Regions from separate parts of the Streptococcus nidrosiense genome, predicted to be linked through region 3. Evidence: predicted binding sites of a transcription regulator. Region 3 holds the regulator's gene; each other region holds the start of a gene.
The links. Region 3 encodes Rex, which represses fermentation and respiration genes when NADH is low (regulators of the CRP and FNR family bind a similar motif). Its sites were predicted from a motif close to TTGTGAANTANTTCACAA; they were not measured.
Positions count from the first base shown of each region.

Region 1: the regulator Rex is predicted to act here: its motif matches at 1,696-1,713, upstream of AAFQ93_RS06135 (formate/nitrite transporter family protein).
Region 2: the regulator Rex is predicted to act here: its motif matches at 1,970-1,987, upstream of AAFQ93_RS02670 (iron-containing alcohol dehydrogenase).

Region 1 covers NZ_CP152419.1:1,286,504-1,290,689, reverse strand. Annotated here, with positions in the region: gene AAFQ93_RS06140 (DUF2130 domain-containing protein) at 1-796, opposite strand, end outside; gene AAFQ93_RS06135 (formate/nitrite transporter family protein) at 877-1,674, opposite strand; gene AAFQ93_RS06130 (formate/nitrite transporter family protein) at 2,064-2,861, opposite strand; gene AAFQ93_RS06125 (hypothetical protein) at 2,933-3,580, opposite strand; gene AAFQ93_RS06120 (QueT transporter family protein) at 4,184-4,186, opposite strand, start outside.
Region 2 covers NZ_CP152419.1:528,298-532,483, forward strand. Annotated here, with positions in the region: tRNA gene AAFQ93_RS02630 (tRNA-Lys) at 9-81, shown strand; tRNA gene AAFQ93_RS02635 (tRNA-Leu) at 87-168, shown strand; tRNA gene AAFQ93_RS02640 (tRNA-Thr) at 181-253, shown strand; tRNA gene AAFQ93_RS02645 (tRNA-Gly) at 281-352, shown strand; tRNA gene AAFQ93_RS02650 (tRNA-Leu) at 360-445, shown strand; tRNA gene AAFQ93_RS02655 (tRNA-Arg) at 454-527, shown strand; tRNA gene AAFQ93_RS02660 (tRNA-Pro) at 544-617, shown strand; gene AAFQ93_RS02665 (ISL3 family transposase) at 692-1,756, opposite strand; gene AAFQ93_RS02670 (iron-containing alcohol dehydrogenase) at 2,063-3,214, shown strand; gene AAFQ93_RS02675 (glycosyltransferase) at 3,401-4,186, shown strand, end outside.
Region 3 covers NZ_CP152419.1:1,417,184-1,421,369, reverse strand. Annotated here, with positions in the region: gene AAFQ93_RS06735 (O-acetylhomoserine aminocarboxypropyltransferase/cysteine synthase family protein) at 1-573, shown strand, start outside; gene radC (DNA repair protein RadC) at 637-1,317, shown strand; gene AAFQ93_RS06725 (gamma-glutamyl-gamma-aminobutyrate hydrolase family protein) at 1,341-2,030, opposite strand; gene AAFQ93_RS06720 (redox-sensing transcriptional repressor Rex) at 2,046-2,687, opposite strand; gene AAFQ93_RS06715 (DUF4649 family protein) at 2,769-2,984, opposite strand; gene AAFQ93_RS06710 (DUF1831 domain-containing protein) at 2,994-3,341, opposite strand; gene AAFQ93_RS06705 (cysteine desulfurase family protein) at 3,346-4,186, opposite strand, start outside.

The DNA of each region.
Region 1 (4,186 bases), 130 kb from region 3:
GGCGGTCTTTGTCTAATTCCTTGTAAAAGTCTGCATTCTTATGTTTCTTCTCTGTCCCGTCTGCTTCATTTTTCATCTCAAACATGATGGAAATGAATTCTAGTCCATTTTCATCAAAATCACGGAAGATAAAATCGCCCTTAGAACCACGTGCTGAAACCTTGTTGTCCTTCTCAAAGTAGGCATTTGGAAAGGCAAAGCTACGGACCTTGTTAAACTCACTTTCTGCATAGTGTTCCAAACTTTCACCGATTGCCTTGGTTGATTGTTGTGCCTTGAAATTCTTGTAGAATTCAACCTGCTCACTGGCTGCCTTTAGCTGGGCTTCATAATTTTGTTTTACAGAGGCTAGAGACAGCTCATTTTCTTTTTCTTGTAAAAGGAGCTGGTTTTTGACCTGATCACGTTCTTTTTCTAGGTCAGATAGTGTTTTTTGTAATTGATTTTCATGCTCTAAGCGCATGGTAGCCAATTGATTTTCGAGAGCTTGGACTTCTTTTTCCTTCTCTAGCAAGCTTTGACTTGCACTTTGCTCCACTTCTTTCTTAGCCAATTCTTTTTCTGTATTAAAGTTGTTAATTTGACTTTGAAGCTGGGCAATTTCTTGATCTTTTTGAGCCAGTTTTGCCTGTTGTTCATTTAAGGCTTTTTGTTCCACCAATGTCAATTCTTGTTTGATTCGTTCATGCAATTCCTTATCAAACTCTGCAGTGCGAACTTGAGAAAGCAGTTCTGCATATTGGCTTTCATTGACTGTAAATACTTCGCCACAATTGGGACATTTAATCTCGTTCATGTTATTCCTCTAAATTTATCTATTCTACTTTCATTATAGCATGGATAAACAAAAAGAAAAAGTTGGAATGAATCCAACTTTTAATCTACATATGTATCTTCGTTTTTATTTAAGAAGGCGTAAGGTAATCCCATGAGTAGACCACCACCGATAAAGTTACCGATGAAAGTTACACCCCAGTGACGAAGAATATTTCCAATACCGAAGTTTGCGATTGAATCAGCAGCAACACTGAATTTCACAATAGCAAATGATGCAAAGTTTGCGGCGATGTGCTCGTTTGTTAAGAATACAAACATGTAAATGGCTGAAAGAACCAACCAAAGTTTTGCCCCACCATCCTTAACTAAAACGAATGAAAGAATCGCGATATTTACAAAGACATTAGCCAAGATAGCTTCAAGCAAGATAAGTTCATTTGAACGGCCCAACTTCATTTCCACAACTCCAGAAATAAAGCTATCATGGGTAAGGTTTGCATAAGCTGCTGAATGGGCGAATCCCCAACCTGCTATAAGAGCACCGATCAAATTAAAGAGTGTACAGTATAGAAGAATTTCAGCTGTTTTTCTCCAGCTAATTTTTTTCAAAAAGCTACCAGCTGTCAAGAACATCATGTTAGATGTTACTAACTCAGCATTCAAGAAGACAATGTAAGCCAATCCCCAAGCGAAAACAAATGGGAAGAGGAAACGTCCACTACCAGGAGCAATCTTATTAATCAAGTCAGCTCCAACTGCACCAGCTGCTGTACTAAATGTTAAGAATGCACCAGCAAACATTGAACGGATAGCATACTTGAATTTACTTTGACTGTAAAGACTTTCCTTTTTCTTACAAGCAAATTCAATTTTTGAGATAAATTCTGAAGAAACCATATAAACTCCTAAAACTTTTATTTGTGAATATTATAACATAAAATCGAAATTATGGGAAGGCTTTCTTAATTCTATTTACAATATTTTTATCACTTTTAACAATCGTTTCCATTTGCTTAGTATCAATATCTTTAATGTTTTCAACCCTTTATTTTTAAATCTTCTATTCTATATATTTAATATATGTTTTTGTTTAGACCAATATTGAATTTACAAAAAAGTCTCTTTAGTTTTCAGCTAAAATCCATGCACTAATAATATGTTTGAATTTATAGACAGAGAAAATATCGTTTTTATCAAAAGGTTCTTTGAACAAAAAAATCGAGGTCTGGATTTTTAGTCCCGACCTCCTCTATTATTGATTTTCATTATATTTTCAAAAGCTTGTACTAATCAACATAAGTCTCTTCATTTTTATTAAGATAAGCGTATGGTAAGCCTATCAAGAATCCTCCACCAATCAAGTTAGCAATGAAGGTAACACTCCAATGACGTAGGATATTGGGAATATCAAAGTTAGCAATTTGGTCAGAAACAATGCTGAATTTAATAATGCTAAAGGATGAAAAGTTGGCTGCAATATGCTCGTTTGACAAGAAAACAAACATAGAAATAGCTGACAAGATGATCCAGAGTTTGGCATTGCTATCCTTAATCAAAATAGAAGATAGAATGGCAATATTTACGAACATATTTGCTAAAATCCCTTCCAACAAGACCAACTCGCTAGGTCGTGCCAACTTCTTGGCTACAATCTTTGGAAGATAACTGTCGTGTGTCAGGTGTGAAAAAGCCGATGAATTAGCAAAGCACCAACCTGCTAACAGAGCACCAACTAAGTTGAAAAAGGCACAATAGAGCAAAATGATAAAGGCTTTTTTCCAATCAATCTTCTTCAAGAATGTTCCAGCTGTCAGGTACATCATGTTGGAGGTGACCAACTCGGCATTCAAGAAAACGATATAGGCAAGGCCCCATGCAAATACAAAGGGAAATAGGAAATAACCAGCACTTGGAACAATGCTATTGAGTAGATCAGCACCTATGGCCCCAGCGGCTGTACTAAAGGTTAAGAAAGCACCTGCAAACATCGAGCGAATGGCATATTTAAACTTGCTTTGGTCAAATAGACTCTCTTTCTTATGGCAATAATAATCTATCTTCGAAATAAATTCTGACGAACTCATATAAACTCCTTAAAATATAATTGTTAATATTATAACATAAAATATTTTAAGGGGAAATAAATTTATGCCCTTTACATTTGAATGTTTTTAGTGCTAGCAAAAGCTTCAATTTCTTCTGCAGTCAATCCTACCAGCTCTGAAAGCCACAAGCCCACTATATCTGACAAAATAGAATCACAAATATATTCATTCTCACCATGACTATATTTGCAAGTGAATAGAGGAGTTCTTATAGCTGATTGATAAAATTTTAAGGCTAACTCTTGCAGTTTTTCTGGATCAAATTCAAGTCCCAACTCTTGTGCAAGTCCAGTTCTCACTTTATCCCAATCTTCACCTTTTGACTGATAATTTTCTCGTGCTTTGTCGATAAATCCCTGACTGAATTTTACCAACAAATCCTTGTTTTGATAGAGCAAACGACAGGAAAAGTCTGAGATAGAACCAGCATGAAGTAAGAAGGTAAGCAGGTCATCAAGGCTTTCTGCCACTCTCCCAACTTGGCCTTCACTCCCTATAAAGCCGATACTCTCATCCTCAAGAATTACATATTCTCCCCCACTACCGTCTTTAGCAAAGGCTATGGGCGAAAGAGAATAAACTTCATTGTTCTGAGAAAATTCAACCTCTTTCAACTGGTCATAAAAGAGAATATCGCATTCTTGCATCAATAAAATTCTTAGTTGTTTATCTTCTCTTATTACTTGTAGTTGATTCATATTAGCTACTCTCCTGGCTTTGACAATTGTCACAAGTGACAACAATTCAATTTTAGCAATCGACTCTTAATAATAATAATAGATTTTAATATGGCACTTCTTGGCCACATTGTCAAGATTTTTCACTAACTCCTCGTTTCTTTTGCTTTTCCCAAAATGAAAAGTAAAAGATTTTCCATCTTTCCTTGTAAAATACAGATGATACCTGTCCCCATTCATTCTTCTCCCTCGAATGTAATCAATATCAATCTGTCTAATTTCAGCTAGAGAAACAATCCTTTTTCTAAAAAGAATAATCGTGTGAATGTATAATCTTCCCTTTGCAATATGAAAAGGATCCAACATACTCCCACCACTTTTTAAGGATGTCTTAACTCTTTGGAAAAAAAGATAGAAATAAAATAGTGCTAAAAAAATTAACAAAAATCTGATGACCTGATTTTTCCAAAGGACTTCAAAAACCGAAATACGATAACTATACATATTAAAATAATCCCTTTTTTCTTTATTATACCACTTTTGTTGAGAGTCTGGGGCTATAGAAAAATAAGAAAAAGACTGAACAGAGTTCAGACCTTTTTAATAATATTTGATGTGATATCTTTA
Region 2 (4,186 bases), 890 kb from region 3:
TTATTTTAGACTCGTTAGCTCAGTTGGTAGAGCAATTGACTTTTAATCAATGGGTCACTGGTTCGAGCCCAGTACGGGTCATCATTGCGGGTTTGGCGGAATTGGCAGACGCACCAGATTTAGGATCTGGCGCTTAACGGCGTGGGGGTTCAAGTCCCTTAACCCGCATAATAGAAATAAGCCGGCTTAGCTCAGTTGGTAGAGCATCTGATTTGTAATCAGAGGGTCGCGTGTTCAAGTCATGTAGCCGGCATTTTTTTAATATAACCAAGAGGTCGATGCGAACGTAGTTCAGTGGTAGAACACCACCTTGCCAAGGTGGGGGTCGCGGGTTCGAATCCCGTCGTTCGCTTAGAGAGGCCGGGGTGGCGGAACTGGCAGACGCACAGGACTTAAAATCCTGCGATTGGTAACGATCGTACCGGTTCGATCCCGGTCCTCGGCATATAATGAGCACCCTTAGCTCAACTGGATAGAGTACCTGACTACGAATCAGGCGGTTAGAGGTTCGACTCCTCTAGGGTGCATTTTTTCTATTTAACTCGGGAAGTAGCTCAGCTTGGTAGAGTACTTGGTTTGGGACCAAGGTGTCGCAGGTTCGAATCCTGTCTTCCCGATTGATATTACAGAGTAAGAACACTGGTTGTTCTTTTTTTAGGCTCTCTGTCAACTGTAGTGGGTTGATGAAAAGTTATAACCTGGAGAGGACCAACATGGTTCTCTCCTTTTTTATGTTCAAAGCAATGAGGATTCTGGTTTTAAAGTTTTCAAAGTTCCGGAAGCCAAAAGCATTTCGTTTGATAAGTTTGATGAGATTATAGTGGTGTTTCAACTTTTCTGAATAGCTCAAAAGCTTGTCTAGAATCTCTTTATTCGTTAAGTGCATGCGAAAAGTAGGGTGATAAAATCGTTTATCGCTGAGTTTACGACTATCTTGTTGGATGAGTTTCCAATACCGCTTGATAGCCTTGTATTCATGAGATTTTCGATCAAATTGATTTATGATTTGGACACGAACCCGACTCATAGCTCGGCTAAGATGTTGAACAATGTGAAAACGATCCAAAACGATTTTAGCACACGGAAAAAGTTGTCTAGCTAAGTCATAGTAAGGGCTAAACATATCCATAGTAATGATTTTCACCTGATAGCGAACAGCTCTATCGTAGCGAAGAAAGTGATTGCGGATGATAGCTTGTGTTCTTCCTTCAAGAAGGGTGATGATATTGAGCTTGTCAAAATCTTGTGCAATAAAGCTCATCTTTCCCTTGGTAAAGGCATACTCATCCCAAGACATAATCTCTGGAAGACGAGAAAAATCATGCTTAAAGTGAAAGTCATTGAGCTTACGAATAACAGTTGAAGTTGAAATGGATAGCTGATGGGCAATATCAGTCATAGAAGTCTTTTCAATCAACTTTTGAGCAATCTTTTGGTTGATAATACGAGGAATTTGGTGTTTTTTCTTGACGAGAGAGGTCTCAGCGACAGCCATTTTCGAGCAATGATAGCACTTGAATCGACTCTTTCTAAGGCGAATTCTAGTAGGCATGCCCGTCGTTTCAAGGTAAGGAATCTTAGACAGTTTTTGAAAATCATATTTCTTCATTTGATTTCCACAATCAGGGCAAGACGGGGCGTCATAGTCCAGTTTAGCGATGATTTCCTTGTGTGTATCCATATTGACGATATCTAGAAACTTGATGTTAGGGTCTTTGATATCAAGGAGTTTTGTGATAAAATGTAATTGTTCCATATGAATCTTTCTAATGAGTTGTTTTGTCGCTTTTCATTATAGGTCATATGAGGCTTTTTTTCTACAACAAAATAGGCTCCATAATTCCTACGGTGGTTTTACCCATTACAGAAATTATAGAGCCATTTTTTTTCAATAAAATAATCCATCTCAAATTTGTCTAGTTATCTGTTCCTTATGAAATTTTATTAAAATATTTTTTCAATCTCCTATTTGTTAAAAAAATCACAAATATTTGAAAATACAGAAAATATATTATATAATTAACCTAAATATAGAGCGTGAAAAACGCAAGGAGGAAAAAATATGGCAACATTTTACGTTCCAGCAGTCAACCTTATTGGTAAAGGTGTGGTAAATGAAGTTGGTCCTTATGTTAAGGAGTTGGGCTATACTAAGGCTCTTTTAGTGACAGATAAGTATATTGAATCAAGTGATATCTTGCCAAAAATTTTAAAACCTTTAGATGATGAAGGAATTGCTTATGTTATCTTTAGTGATGTTGAACCGAACCCTACTTGTAAAAATGTCATGGATGGGGTCGCTGCTTTGAAAGAGCATAACTGTGACTTTATCATCTCTGTCGGTGGTGGCTCTCCACAGGATGCAGCTAGCTGTATTTCTGTAATCGCTACTAATGGCGGTAAGCCACAGGATTATGAAGGTTTGCATAAGTCTGCTAAAAAAGGCCTTCCTGTTGTAGCGATCAATACTACTGCAGGTACATCAGCAGAAATTACTATCAACTACGTTATCACTGATGAAGAACGTAAGGTTAAAATGGTAATGGTTGATAAGAACAGTCTTGCTCTTATCTCTGTTAATGACCCTGAATTGATGGTTTCAAAACCTCAAGCTTTGACTGCTGCTACTGGTATGGATGCTCTTACTCATGCTGTTGAAGCTTTGGTAACACCAGGTGCTTATGATGTGACTAAGAAACTCTCTATCGGAGCTATCGAGCTGATCAAAGAATATCTTCCACGTGCAGTAGAAAACGGGCACGACATCGAAGCTCGTGAAGGTATGGTTAATGCTATCTTCCTTGGAGGAATGAGCTTTAACAATGCTGGACTCGGCTATGTTCACTCAATGGCTCACCAATTGGGTGCTGTCTATAACTTGCCTCATGGCGTTTGCTGTGCTATGCTTTTGCCAGTCGTTGAGCGTGAAAATGCCAAACGTGTACCTGTAGCCTTCCGTAATGTTGCTAAGGCCTTGGGTATGCAAATCGAAGGAAAATCAGATGAGGAATGTGCGGCTTATGCTATTTCTGAAATTGAAAAACTTTCTGAGACTGTCGGTATTCCTAAGAAGCTGACTGAGCTTGGTATCGAAGAAAAAGACTTTGACTTTGAATACCTTTCTAAGAATGCCTTGATTGATGCTTGTGCACCAGGTAATCCATTCATGCCAACTTTGGAAGAAACTATTGCTTTCTACAAGGAATTGTTCTAAGCAAAGCTCTTTTGGAAAATTTTGTAGGGATTGTAAATTTAAGATTCTTACATTAGGAATTCCTCCCGAATATTTAAATAATGTACTAGGGAATCAAATACTATTCCTATGATTTAAAACCAATAATATTTAAGAAGAACTATCCTCGTGATAGTTCTTTTTTGGAAAATTTGATATGCTAGGATTATGAAGAAAATCAAAATCGATGTAGTGGCTGTTCCCTTAAGTGGGCATCTCTATCCTACTTTGAATTTACTTGCACCACTATTACAAAATCCTCAGTATGAGATTCGTTTACTTACAGGTCCTCAGAAAAAGGCTGTTGCAGAGGCGGTTGGTTTTCAGGTTCTTCCCATTTTAGAAGGACACGTAAAGGAATTTGAAAAAGCTGCCAACAATAAGGAGCAGTTAGGAATTATTTCAGCCTATCGGCAGTTGTCTGCTAGTATTGATTTAATTAACTCAGTTTCAGATCAATTATTGGATGAGTGGCAAAAGAATCGTCCAGATATTGTTATTGCTGATTTTATAACCTTATCTGGTGGTCTTGTAGCTAATCAACTTGGTATTCCTTGGATAACTACCATGGCTACACAATTTGTTTTAGAGACTACTGATGGCCCGCCATGTCTAATCGGTGGGATGGGGAGTCCCAAGAATGCCTGGCAGGCTGCGGTACAATTTTTAGGTAGAAAGGGAACTCGGTTAGTGAAACGGATTGTATCTTTTTCGTTTCGTGATCGTTTAAAGAGATATAATTTTAGACTCTATAATCAGCTGGACCAAGAGACTATTTATTCTCCATATTCAATCCTTGGTATAGGGATGAAAGAAGTAGAGTTAAAAAAAGGATTCCCAAAACACTATAAATGGGTAGGGCCCTCTGGTGCTTCTGTTGAGGCTGGAGAGGATTATCCATTAGATTTGTCGGTTTTCCCTAATCGAAAAAAGGTTTTGGTTACTTGTGGGACA
Region 3 (4,186 bases):
CAATTCGTCAATGAAGATCCAAGCTACCATAATTTAAGCTATACTCGAGATGTAGGTGCTGCAGCCTTTATCGTTGCTGCTCGCGTGCAATTGCTTCGCGATATGGGAGCTGCCCTTTCACCATTTAACTCATTCTTGCTTTTGCAAGGTCTTGAAACACTTTCTCTCCGTGTAGAACGCCATGTTCAAAACGCTGAGAAAATTGTTGATTTCCTTGTTAATCATCCAAAGGTTGAAAAAGTCAACTATCCAAAACTCCCAGATAATCCATATCATGCTTTGGCTGAAAAATACCTACCAAAAGGTGTAGGTTCAATCTTTACCTTCCACGTTAAAGGCGGTGAAGCAGAAGCTCGTAAGGTGATTGACAACTTGGAAATCTTTTCAAACTTAGCCAATGTAGCAGATGCTAAATCATTGGTAGTTCATCCCGCAACTACAACACATGCTCAGTTGTCTGACTCAGATCTAGAAGCAGCAGGAGTAACTAAAAATCAAATTCGTCTTTCAATCGGTCTTGAAAATGTTGATGATTTGATTGAAGATTTGCGACTAGCTCTTGAAAAAATCTAAAAATAACTAGTTTTTATCGAATTATAAATCCTTCTCACGAATAATTAAGTGAGGAGGATTTTTATGTATAGTATTTCTTTTCAAGAAGATTCGCTCTTACCAAGGGAACGCTTGGTAACAGAAGGAGTAGAGAGTTTGAGTAATCAGGAGTTACTAGCCATTTTGTTACGAACAGGGACTCGTCAATCTACTGTTTTTGAAATTGCACAAAAAGTATTGAATCAATTAAATTGCTTAACTGATTTGAAAAAAATGACTCTGCAAGAACTACAGAGTTTATCAGGTATCGGTAGAGTGAAAGCTATTGAGTTGCAAGCTATGATAGAGCTAGGAAGTCGTATTCACAAACAAGAAACCATGGAGGCAGAGAGTATCCTCAGTAGTCAAAGACTGGCTAAAAAGATGCAAGCTGAACTGGGAGATAAAAAACAAGAGCACCTGGTAGCGCTCTATCTTAATACTCAAAATCAAATCATTCATCAGCAAACCATTTTTATCGGCTCAGCTACTAGAAGTATTGCGGAACCAAGGGAAATTCTCCACTATGCTTTGAAGCATATGGCAACATCTGTGATTCTGGTTCATAATCATCCATCTGGTGCTGTCATGCCGAGTAGAAATGATGACCATGTTACGAAGCTTGTTAAAGAAGCCTGCGAATTAATGGGTTTGGTCTTATTAGACCATCTAATTGTCTCACACTCCGATTATTTTAGTTACCGTGAGAAGACGGAACTGGTATAAAAAACCTGTATGTGATACAGGTTTTACAATTCATTGACGACATAGTCGAAAAGTGTTTTATCTTTGGGGCGATTTTCAAAGAGAAATTCTGGATGCCATTGAACACCGAGGTAAGGGAAACCATCCGTTGTTGTAACAGCCTCGATAATTCCATCTTTAGGATCATGAGCTACAACCTTGAGATTTGGAGCTAGGTCCTTAATACTCTGATGGTGGAAAGAGTTGATATGGGAGATTTCTCCATAGATTTCTCGAAGAATAGTATCAGGCTCGGTGACTAAACGTTGAGTTGTATACTCGGCTGAAGTATCCTGCCAATGGTCTTCAATATCTTGATAAAGAGTTCCTCCCATAGCCACATTAAAGAGCTGGGTGCCTCGACAAACAGAAAAAATGGGTTTCTTCTGTTTAATGGCTTCTTTTATAAGAGCTAGCTCAAAAATATCTCTTTGAAGGTAGTAGTCATCGCTATCGATCGTTTTAGGTTCACCATAGAACTTTGGATCGACATTTTGTCCACCAGTTAAAATGAGTTTATCAATCAAGCCAATGTAGTAACTAGCCATTTCTTGATCACCAATGGGTAGGATAATGGGAATTCCCCCAGCTTCCTTGACTCCTTCAACAAAGCCTTTCGCAGCATAGCTCATCATAAGCTCATCATCAGGATGAGCTTTTTCGTTTCCTGTAATCCCAATAACTGGTTTTTTCATAAATGCTTTCGCTTTCTAATCCTCTTTTCTCATGAAATAGAGGAGAGTTTGCAATTCACTAGTTAAATCTACATACTGAGCTACCACATCTTTTGGTAGTTGGAGATGAACGGGTGAAAAGCTTAAAATTCCTTTAATACCTGCTTCGACAAGGAGATTAGCTACTTCTTGTGATTTGACACTCGGAACTGTTAAGATTGCAGTTTTAACATCTGCATTCTTTATTTTATCCTTGATTTGGGAAATTCCATAAATTGGGATTCCATCAGGAGTTTTTGTCCCAACTTCAGGATGATCATCCAAATCAAAAGCCATAATGATTTTCATTTTGTTTCGTTCGTGGAAACGGTAGTGAAGGAGAGCGTGCCCCATATTACCAATACCCACCAACATAACATTTGTAATAGAATTATCATTTAGAAGATCAGCAAAAAACGTCATTAGTTTTTTGACATCGTAGCCAAATCCACGACGACCAAGTTCACCAAAGTAGGAAAAATCTCGTCTAACAGTAGCAGAGTCAATACCAATGGCCTCGGCAATTTGTTTTGAGTTGGCTCTTTCAATTTTTTCTGCATGAAATCTTTTAAAGATACGATAATAAAGAGAAAGTCTCTTTGCTGTTGCTTTTGGAATAGCAGACTGTTTTTCTTTCACAAAATCACAACCTTTCTAAATACTATTTTATAGAAAGATTGTGAAAAAATCAACAAAAACAAGAAAAAACTAAGAAAAATCTTAGCTTATCTTCGTAAAATCATAGTGAGATAGAAAACGATAGAGATTTCCCAGAAGCCCCTGATAGATTTCTTTTCCATTATAGGTCAGAGAAGTAATGACAGTAGTATCTGGAAGAGTCACACAACCTGAAAGTGATAGCATGAGTGCTTCATAATCTTCGTATTCTAAAACGCGATCGACTTGATAGGTGTCTTTGTAAGTTAATCGAAACATAATTGCCTTCTATCTTTCGCTTTTAGTAAAGACATCACGTTCAACAAGACTATCCATCAAGAAGTAAAATTTCTCTTGGTGGATATGAGTTTCTTCTGACTTAAAGATATCGACTAAACGTAGACCAAATTTATCAGTGATGTTGATTTTTGCACCTGTTAAGTCTTTGTTGATGATAATCTTAAGTTGGAAACCTTCCCCACTATTTGGAACTTTTTCAAGAAGACGTGTTAGTTCATAGTTACCAACCTTAGTTTCAAAAAAAGTGTTATCTTTTAGAGTGAACTTTTTGACGGTTGGGCTAAGTGTGTAATCATAACGGCAATTTTTAAGACTAATGGTTTTTTCGAATGCCATTGAGTTAACCTCCAATGATTTCTTTTAGAGTTTGTGCGAGAGTGATTATTTCTTGCTCTGTATTTTGAGGTGAAATGCTGACGCGAACGGATTCGTGTAAGCGAGGAGAGTCCTCTCCGTAGAAAGCCTGAAGAACATGACTAACCTGAACGACGCCTGCAGTACAAGCAGAACCAGTTGAAATAGAAATCCCTTCAAGATCCAGACAAAGGAGTAGTAGATCATTTCGTTGACCTGGAAATCCAATATTAAGGACATAAGGTAGCTGGTCTTTTCCTTGATTGAGGTAATAGTCTGTCTCAGCCATTTCCTTTAAGAAGGTGTCTTTTAGTTGTTGAACATTTTCAAAGTTTTGTGCTTGGTTTTCAAGATCATCCTTTAGAGCTGCTACCATTCCTACAATGGCAGGAAGATTTTCTGTTCCTGCTCTTTTTTTCTGCTCTTGATCACCACCATGAAGGTAGGAATCAAAATCTGTAGATGCAGCATAGAGAAAACCAACTCCTTTTGGACCATAAAATTTGTGTGCAGAAGCACTGAGAAAATCAATTCCCAATTCTTCGGGAAGTATTTCTAATTTACCGACTGCCTGAACTGCATCGACATGATAGACGGCTGGATGATTTTTTAGAACCTCACCAATTTCAGCAATAGGTAACAGTGTACCAGTTTCATTGTTGGCAAACATAGTAGAAACAAGAATGGTATCTTCACGCAGTGCATTTTTGATTTGGTCTGCAGTGATTTCTTGATGTTCAGGCTGTAAAATAGTCACTTCAAAACCGAAATTTTCAACCAAGTATTTGATGGGTTCTAGAACAGCATGGTGCTCAATCGCAGTAGTG